3 regions of the Mucilaginibacter mali genome follow, and region 2 is predicted to be linked to each of the others. Evidence: riboswitches for the same ligand, from Rfam matches in the RefSeq annotation. Region 2 holds a riboswitch; each other region holds the start of a gene.
The links. Region 2 has a riboswitch for S-adenosylmethionine ahead of metH (methionine synthase). Riboswitches for the same ligand answer to the same signal wherever they lie in the genome.

Region 1 (3,280 bases), 2.5 Mb from region 2:
TTTATTAAAGGTAACCGATATTAAAAATGTAATTGCTATTGCCAGGCAGCATGATATTAAAGTAGTGTGCGATAATACATTCGCTACGCCGATATTCCAGCAGCCGTTGAGCTTGGGAGCCGACCTGGTGATGCATTCATCAACCAAATACTTCGGCGGGCATAGCGACCTGATGGGCGGCGCGTTGATCACTCCCGAAAATAATGAATGGTGGCAGCGTATCCGCCAGGTGCAGGAAATGGGCGGCGCTATCCCCTCGCCCATGGATTGTTATTATTTGGTGCGCAGCTTAAAGACTTTGCCTTACCGGATGAAAGGCCATGAGCACAATGCTAACTTGCTAACCCGGTTTTTAGAAAAGCACCCCAATGTAGAAAGCGTGATGTATCCGGGCTTGGCTTCACATCCACAGCATGAGGTTGCTAAATCGCAGATGCTGGGCTTCGGGGCGATGTTCTCGTTCTGTGTAAAAGGCGGTGCTGATGAAGCTAAAAAGGTATTATCCAAACTGAAATTGTTTACCATAGCCACCAGTTTGGGCGGTGTGGAAAGCCTGATAGAACACCGTGCATCGGTTGAAGGGCCGGATACTAAAACACCGCATAATTTATTGCGGGTGTCGATCGGTTTAGAACACATTGATGATTTGATCGAGGATATGGAGCAGGCGCTTGCTTTTTAGGCAAAAGGATAAAGGTAAAAAGGCGAAAGGTCAAAATTTGCGAACCTTTATCCTTTCGCCTTTTACCTTTATCCTTGAAATAAAAATAAAATTTGGCAGATAAGTAATTATCATCCTATATTTGGAACATTATTTGGTAGTGATACCAAAATCAAATCAAACCCCTCAAAAAGGTTTCGATTTATAAAGAAGCGGCGAGAGATCAGGCTCAGAGACCCGCTGGCAACCCTCCAGGGTGGAGAAGGTGCCAAATCCTGGCCCGGTGAATGGATCATCGGGGGATATAAATTAATAACCATGAAAAGTCTGATTATTATCCAACAAAACTCTTCTGATACGCAAACGCGTACCTGCTCAATTTGCCATACCCCTAACCGCGGTATGCGAATTTGTTGTTGCTGTTGCTAAGCAATACACGTTCCCTCAGTATTAATTATCGCGAACACGTGTATAGCTTTTAATAGCTTAATTCGCTATTTATCAATTAATTATCAATTTATTTCAGATCACACAATGCCGTCGAAGCATTAAACATGAATACACAAATATTTAAATACAATAAACCCTTCGAACTGGAATCGGGCAAGCACCTGCCCGAACTGGAGATTGGTTTTCATACCTACGGGACCCTTAACCGCGATGCCAGTAACGTAGTTTGGGTGTGCCACGCGCTCACAGCAAATTCGGATGTACTGGATTGGTGGAAAGGGCTTTTTGGCGATGGCTTTTATTTTAATCCCGATGAGCATTTCATCGTATGCGCTAATATCCTGGGTTCGGCTTATGGCACTACCAATCCTTTAAGCGTTAACCCTGCGACAAGTCAGCCCTATTACCTTACATTTCCTGATTATACCATCCGCGACATTGTAAAGGCACACCGTTTACTGGCCGATCATTTGGGCATTAATCAAATAGAGATATTGTTGGGCGGCTCCTTAGGCGGGCAGCAGGCTTTGGAATGGAGCATTATGGAGCCCTCGCGCATCCGCAACCTGATACTGATTGCCAGTAACGCCCGGCATTCACCATGGGGCATCGCCTTTAACGAGTCGCAACGCATGGCTTTAAGCGCGGATAGTACCTTATATGATAATACCCCCGATGGTGGTAGCAAAGGATTGAAGGCTGCCCGCAGCATCGCCCTCCTATCGTACCGTAACCATAAAACGTATAACCTTACCCAGCAGGAACAAACGGACGAGCTGCATAATTACCGCGCGGCCAGCTACCAAAACTATCAGGGCCAGAAACTGGTGAACAGATTTAATGCCTACAGTTATTGGTATTTAACCAGGGTGATGGATTCGCACAATGCAGGCCGCGGCAGGCATGGCGTTGAAGCGGCACTGGCTACCATTACGGCACGAACGCTGGTGATCGGTATTAAGTCAGACGTGTTATTCCCTATCGAGGAGCAGCAATACCTGTTCAGACAGATCCCAAAGGCGGCTTTGGCCGAAATGGATTCGTTTTACGGGCATGATGGGTTCCTGATCGACACCGAATTATTAACCAATATTATTTCATCCTTTTTTAAAACAGACGTAAAAGGCAAGATCATCGACTTGCAGCAAACCGCATAAATATAAAAATGAGCAAAAAACTAAAGATCGGACTTTTTGGCTTTGGCGTAGTGGGCCAGGGCTTGTATGATATCATCCGCACTAAAAACCTGAATATCGAAATTGTTAAAATAGCAATCAAAGACCCTGCGAAAACACGTTCGCTGCCGGCCGAATTATTCACTACCGACCGGGACGAACTGCTGAACAACCCGGAGATCAATACCATTGTAGAGCTGATCAACGATACTGAAGCAGCATACCACATTGTATCCACCGCTTTAAAAACCGGGAAAAATGTGGTATCGTCCAGCAAAAAGATGGTGGCCCTGTACCTGCAGGAACTGATTGACCTGCAACATGAGCATGGCACATCGCTGCTATACGAGGGCGCAGTATGCGGCAGTATCCCTATTATCCGTAACCTGGAAGAATATTATGATAATGAGTTGCTGCACTCTATCAGTGGTATCTTTAATGGTTCGTCCAATTATATCTTATCAAAGGGATATAACGACAACATAGACTACGACAGCGCTTTGAAACTGGCGCAGGATCTTGGCTTTGCCGAAACCGACCCTACTATGGACGTGGGTGGTTTTGATGCCAAATTTAAACTGGTTATTGCTGCAACCCACGCTTACGGGGTAATTGTAAAACCCGAGGATGTATTGAACGTTGGCATCCAAAACCTGGCCGCGCGCGATCTGCAATATGCCCGTGAAAAGAAATTGAAGATAAAACTGGTGCCGGTCGCCAAAAAACTGGATGAGGAGAACGTAACCATGTTTGTGCTGCCTAAGTTTGTGCACGAGAACGAGTTTCTGTACAATGTAGATTACGAGTACAATTGTGTAACCGTACAGGCTGCCTTTGCCGATCAGCAGTTCTTTTATGGTAAGGGAGCGGGCGGTCACCCTACGGGTTCGGCGGTGTTATCAGATATCGCGGCTTTGCGTTACGATTACCAGTACGAGTATAAAAAAGCGCACAACAAGCGCGATCTGCAGTTTACCAACAACATCGAACTGAA
Region 2 (3,280 bases):
CGCTAAACGCGGCCACCGCGATGTTTACCGACGCATTTAAGAAATACAGTATCGACGAGCGGCAGGTTTACCTTGCCGGTTTCTCGGGTGGGGCAAGGGTGGCAACTACCATAGGGCTGCAATCCGGCGGTATAACAGGTATAATTGCCTGTAGTGCGGGTTTCAGCGAGCCCATCCCCAAAGCAAAATTGCCATGGACTCTGGCTGCCATCGCAGGTAACCAGGATTTTAACTATGTAGAGTTGCAGCAGGTTGTGCAAACCTTGCAATCAAGCGGGAGTGTTAGTGCTTTGCAAATGTTCGCTGGCCCTCACCGCTGGCCGCCGGTTGATGTTTTTATGAGCGCGTTGTTATGGTCGCTCCTCCAACATCAAAAACAAAGCAATGAAGATAAGATCGTACAATACAGGGCCTTGATAGATGGCCTTATCGGGCAAAACATTTCGGTAGCTACTAAGGCAAACTTGTACCGGCAGTATCTCAGCATAAAACAAGATGCAGATTATGCTGAAAAGCTGAAAGCACTGGAAACATCTGCCGGCTACCGGGATGAGCTGGCACAGGAAAAGCAATTGATGATCAAGGAAAATGCCTGTCAGCAAAAGATTGCCGAAGCTTTTCAGCAGATCATCACCGCGAATACCACCGCCATAAAAACCAAAGGCTGGTGGAAAAACGAGTTAGCATCGCTTAACAAAATGCTGCTATCACACCTACCGGCCGATAGCAATTATGTGGCCCGACAAAAAGCGTTCATCATAGCTAACGCCGCCGAAAGCTTTGGCAATTATTACAGCGCGAAACGGTATGATACTGCGGCTGAGTTGCTGACAGTATCTGAAGTCTTCGAACCCGAAAACCCTCTGGTATACTATCGCCATGCCTTACTGGTTGCCGCCGATAAAGACGAAAGCGGTACGCTTTATTACCTCAAGCAAGCTATCAGCCATAACTTCTCCAAACAACCATTGCGGACGGAGCCGGCGTTTGGATTTTTAAGGGATAATAAGAAATTCCAGTCGCTGGTTTACTGAAAAGGATTGGGTTATGTATACTCTTTGTACCGGGTAACCGATAAAGTAACTATCCGGTAAAGCAATACCGCCAAAGCTGGTATCCCCAACCAATGCGCATGCCACGATGCGGCAATATTGCCATGAAAAAGATAAGCTATCGCGTGGCCGATCCCACAGCCGGGGCACCAGGTAAAGCCCATTAATCGCAGTGGACACAGCACAAAATGAGTTTGCGTTGGGTCGCTAAAGCCGAGAGCGATGAGTGCGGCTACCCAAAACAGGAGTTCGATATTTGAGCGAATGAGTTTCAATAGTTCAAATATCTGCAATTAATTTATCATAGTAGTATCAGCTTAGTAATACCCCTGCTAATTCCATTTGCAATTGATAAGTTTATTGCGCAATTTTGCACTGCTTATAGAGAAAGACGGAGGGATTAGACCCTGCGATGTCTTAGCAACCTGTGCTAACAAGGTGCTAAATTCTACTCAAGCCCCTTAAGGCTGCGGGAAAGATAAGCGAAGGTCAAAGTACTACCCGACTTTTCGATATAAGCCGCTTTATAGATGTGAGATATTAGATATGAGATTTGAGACCATTTTGGGTGTCTGTTCCCATATATCTGATATCTCCGTAACTGTTAAGATGCTGCATCTGGGTGTGAAATGTCTCACATCTCAAATCTCGCATCTCATATCTCAACAATGGATATTAGAAAAGAATTAGAGAAACGCATCCTGGTGATAGACGGGGCCATGGGTACCATGATACAGCGGTACAACCTTACGGAAGAAGACTTCCGTGGGGAGCGCTTCCGCGACCATAAGTCTGATTTAAAAGGCAATAACGACCTGCTGAACCTGACGCGCCCGGATGTGATCAAAGCCATCCATAAAGAATACCTTGATGCCGGTGCCGATATCATCGAGACCAACACATTCAGCACGCAGGTAATTTCGCTGGCCGACTACCACATGGAAGAACTGGCTTACGAGATGAGCTACGAGGGTGCCCGCATTGCCCGCGAAGTGGTGGACGAATACAATCAACTTACGCCCGAAAAGCCGCGCTTTGTGGCTGGTGCTGTTGGGCCAACGAACCGTACCGCGTCGCTATCGCCCGATGTTAACGACCCAGGCTATCGTGCCGTTAACTTTGATATTTTAGCCGATGCCTATTACGACCAGATCCGCGGATTGGTGGATGGCGGATCGGACCTTTTACTGATCGAAACTATTTTTGATACCCTTAACGCAAAGGCTGCCCTGTTTGCTGCCAAACGTTATTTTGATGAATTAAGAGCTAACCCGGAATTAAGGAAGTCTCTCCCTTCCGGGGAGAGATTTAGAGAGGGGTCGGGCTTGCCATTGATGATATCGGGTACCATTACCGATGCATCTGGCCGTACCTTATCAGGCCAGACGGTCGAGGCTTTTTGGGATTCGGTACAGCATGCCAACCTGCTTTCGGTAGGTTTGAACTGTGCGCTGGGTGCTAAAGAAATGCGCCCTCACCTGGAAGAGCTGGCACACAAAGCCGATGTTTTTGTATCGGCCTACCCTAATGCCGGTTTGCCAAACGAGTTTGGCCAGTACGACGAAGTTCCGCACGAGACCGCGCACCTGGTAGAAGATTTTATGCTGAACGGGATGGTGAATATCGTAGGCGGTTGCTGCGGTACCACGCCCGACCATATCCGTGCCATTGCCGAAAAAGCCGCCAATGTAAAACCCCGCAAGCGCCCTGAGATAGCGCCCTACATGCGCCTGAGCGGTCTGGAAGCCGTTACCATTACGCCCGAAACCAATTTTGTGAACGTGGGTGAGCGTACCAATATCACCGGGTCGCCAAAATTCAGTAAGCTGATACTGGCCGAGGATTACGAGGGCGCCTTAACCGTTGCCCGCCAGCAGGTAGAAGGCGGCGCGCAGGTGATAGACGTGAATATGGACGAAGGCATGATCGATTCGGAAGCGACCATGACCAAGTTCCTGAACCTGCTGGCATCCGAGCCGGATATCGCCAAGTTGCCTATCATGGTCGATTCATCAAAATGGACGGTGATAGAAGCGGGTTTGAAATGCTTGCAGGGGAAAGGTATCGTGAACTCCATCTCGCTGAAAGAGGGCGAGGATAAATTTAAAGAATACGCCCGCAAGATATTAAGCTACGGCGCGGCCACCGTGGTAATGGCCTTTGATGAACAAGGCCAGGCCGATAGCTTTGAACGCCGTATAGAGATATGTAAGCGCAGTTATGATATA
Region 3 (3,280 bases), 2.2 Mb from region 2:
GGAGTTGGGGATGCACAGTGATTGTTCAAATTCTTTTAAAATGTCCTGAATCCTGAAAATCTGTTTAATCCCGGTTCTGACAATTCCGCGTTAGCGATAGAAGCGGATACCGGCCCTGTGGCTAAAGCCTGTGCAGTATGAGCGGATAGCGCGGGCCGCAGGCAACGCCATAAATATATTATGATAATAAATTGTGGCCCGATAAAATATCGGTTTTGACGTTTAATGGGTCTTATTATTTGTATAAACACCGTTACAATAGCTATTTAATAAGTATTTTATAAAACAAGTAATAAATATGCGCTGTTGCTTTAACATAATAATTTTCAACCTTATGAAACAACAGGAAGAACACGATCATGATAAAACCGTCAGACGGTTACTTGATAAAGTTAGGCATTACCGCAAGCTAAATAAACTGACACAGGGGCACCTTGCCCGGCATTTGCGCATATCGCAAAACGCTTACAGTAAGCTTGAGCGCGGTATTAGCGAACTTACTATTTACAAGCTACTGGTTATTATGCAGATACTGGGCATCAGTATTTTTGAATTGCTGGAGAAGCATTAAATACTCAAGCTAAGGGGAACTGCCGGTATATTATTAATTGTATTGGCGGTATATGGTTAATATCAAATATTACTATATTTGATATTAACCAACCCTTAATTATGAAAGCAATTTGTACCCTCATCCTCGCTGCCGCCGCGCTGTCGATAACAGCCTGCCGCAACCCGCAAACCGAAGCGTCGAACAAAAAAATAACTGCTTACCCCGATAACAGCACCAAATACAAACAAGCCCTGATAGCCGAACTGAAGGCACATCCCGAGGGTTTTACCTATACGTTTAGAGGTTATACCAAAAAAGCGAATGCCGAATATATGTCGGTACGCATTAAACGCGGAAGTTTTGATAATGTGGAAGAAGTTTTGGTAAACAAATGGAACAAGCTGGATGGCATCCGCCGGACAAAAGGCCTGGGTTATCGCGCCGCCGAATTAAAGGGACTTAAACTTGACCTGGTAAGCACCGGTAACGAGCAGTGCTTTGTTTATGAGGATTTGGATAGGATAGTTGACTAAGACCGCTGATGTGCGCTGATTATTTGATTTCGCTGATTTTTTGAAAAATTAGATAATCAATGAAATCAAAACAATCATCTAAAAATCAGCGGTCAATTTTCTGTCTGATAATCAACCTATTTCAAATAAATTCTACTAAATCTATAGATTTTATTTGCTATTTTAATTATTGCCCTTATATTTGTTGCCATAATCGTTCTTTTATTTACTTATCCAGAAAGACTGAGGGAAAGGCCCGAAGACGTCTTGGCAACCTGTACCGCCTTTATCGGCCGTAACAAGGTGCTAATTCCTGCTCCGTTACCAAAACGGGGAAAGATAAGCGAGTGAACAAACACAACCATTGCTACGGTTTCTCTCCCTTTCGGTTTTCGCGGATAAGCGATGCATAAAACAATAATTTTAAGATAACAATTAATCGGCCTGTATTAGTTAGTTTTGAGTTGATAACCACGAAACTTTTAAATACATCCGATCACAAATTTTAAAAACGAAAAACATGAGTTTACGATTAGGCGACGATGCGCCAAACTTTAAAGCACAAACCAGCCAGGGCGAAATTGATTTCTACGAATTTTTAGGCGACGGCTGGGGCGTACTGTTCAGTCACCCTGCCGATTATACCCCGGTGTGCACTACCGAACTGGGCCGCACCGCCGCACTGAAAGAAGAATTTGCCAAGCGCAACGTGAAAGTAGCGGCACTGAGTGTAGATTCGGTAGAATCGCACCACGGATGGATCAGCGATATCAACGAAACGCAAGGCGTTGAAGTAACCTTCCCCATTATAGCCGACGAAGACCGCAAGATTGCCGAGGCTTACGATATGATCCACCCGAATGCTTCGCTGAACGCTACGGTGCGCTCGCTGTTCATCATAGGTCCGGATAAAAAGATCAAGCTGATCATTACTTATCCAGCATCTACCGGCCGTAACTTTAACGAGATATTGCGTGTGATCGACTCGCTGCAACTGACCGCCTACCACAGCGTAGCCACTCCGGCCGATTGGAAAGACGGCGAGGATGTAGTAGTGCTGCCCTCTATCAAAACCGAGGATATCCCTGATAAGTTCCCGAAAGGGCATAAAGTGGTGAAGCCATATTTAAGGACAACACCGCAGCCGAATAAGTAATACCCCTCCCGGCCTCCCCGAGGGGGAGGAGTTGGGAAAGAAATACAGGCCTCTCTAAATAAAAGTAAAACTGTGCAAGGTTTTAAAGTCTCCCCCCTCGGGGGAGATTTAGAGGGGGAGATTTCCTCAAAAAGTAAAACTGTGCAAGGTTTTATTAATGAGGGAGATAAACGATACCCGGCCCCGAGCGATAAAAGGTAAAACTGTGCAAGGTTTTATGCAGCCCCGAAAGGGGCGGGGCATATGGTCAGATGGCCGAGTGGTGAGGCGGAGGTTAGCAAAACCTTTTACGGTGGTTCAACTCCATCTCTGACCTCGAAGCTTAAATCCCGAAAACACTTATTGTTTTTTGAATTTAATAGCGAGGAAAGAAAATTTAAATAAATACTATAAAATCTATAGATATTATATACATTTGAAATAATGCACCAGAACATGAAATATTTTAACATCATTTATGGTTCAGCCCGATGTTGTAGCCCGGCTGAAATTGAATCATAAAGACGCCGCGAGGCAACCTGTTCACCATTAAGTAAAAATATCATCATGTTAGCTACAACTATAAACAATACCAAATATCCTTTTTTCGATCTGTCTGAAATTATCCCCGAGCGCGATCTGGGCTTTAGAGCCTATAAGCCGTTGAAGCCGGTCCGCAACGGCAATTACCTGCCCGGTTTTACCCTGCAGGCAGCCTATACCCGCTGGCAACACTTTTTTAATGGTGCCGAAACACATGGCGCCTTGCTATTGCGCCAGCTACTGAGCAAACCGCTGGTCATCAGTTTTTACTCGCCCCAATGGCGGCAACATGGTTTGGAGCAATTGAAACAATTGAACGCTATCCAATCAGAAATAAAAGCCAGCGGTGGCAACCTGATCATCATCACTGCCGAAAAGGAAAAGGCGCTGGAAAAGTTGGTATGGGAAAATAACCTGTCGTTAAACTTTTACTTCGATGCGAAGTACGAGATTGCCCAAAGCCTGCGCATCTATTCGGACGCCGACCCGGTTTGGAACCGCTTTTCGGGCATTGATACCAACGTGCCGTTATTGGCT

Region 1: it holds a riboswitch for S-adenosylmethionine, as region 2 does, so the genes downstream of both, HQ865_RS09385 (homoserine O-acetyltransferase family protein) here and metH (methionine synthase) in region 2, are expected to answer to the same signal.
Region 3: it holds a riboswitch for S-adenosylmethionine, as region 2 does, so the genes downstream of both, HQ865_RS03905 (peroxiredoxin) here and metH (methionine synthase) in region 2, are expected to answer to the same signal.

The regions. Positions count from the first base shown of each region.
Region 1 covers NZ_CP054139.1:2,230,355-2,233,634, forward strand. Annotated here, with positions in the region: gene HQ865_RS09380 (trans-sulfuration enzyme family protein) at 1-682, shown strand, start outside; SAM riboswitch class I at 861-972, shown strand; gene HQ865_RS09385 (homoserine O-acetyltransferase family protein) at 1,216-2,268, shown strand; gene HQ865_RS09390 (homoserine dehydrogenase) at 2,277-3,280, shown strand, end outside.
Region 2 covers NZ_CP054139.1:4,737,921-4,741,200, reverse strand. Annotated here, with positions in the region: gene HQ865_RS20015 (hypothetical protein) at 1-1,034, shown strand, start outside; gene HQ865_RS20010 (DUF2752 domain-containing protein) at 1,046-1,345, opposite strand; SAM riboswitch class I at 1,429-1,537, shown strand; gene metH (methionine synthase) at 1,721-3,280, shown strand, end outside.
Region 3 covers NZ_CP054139.1:898,974-902,253, forward strand. Annotated here, with positions in the region: gene HQ865_RS03895 (helix-turn-helix domain-containing protein) at 335-571, shown strand; gene HQ865_RS03900 (hypothetical protein) at 673-1,086, shown strand; SAM riboswitch class I at 1,293-1,411, shown strand; gene HQ865_RS03905 (peroxiredoxin) at 1,586-2,221, shown strand; tRNA gene HQ865_RS03910 (tRNA-Cys) at 2,467-2,537, shown strand; gene HQ865_RS03915 (peroxiredoxin family protein) at 2,768-3,280, shown strand, end outside.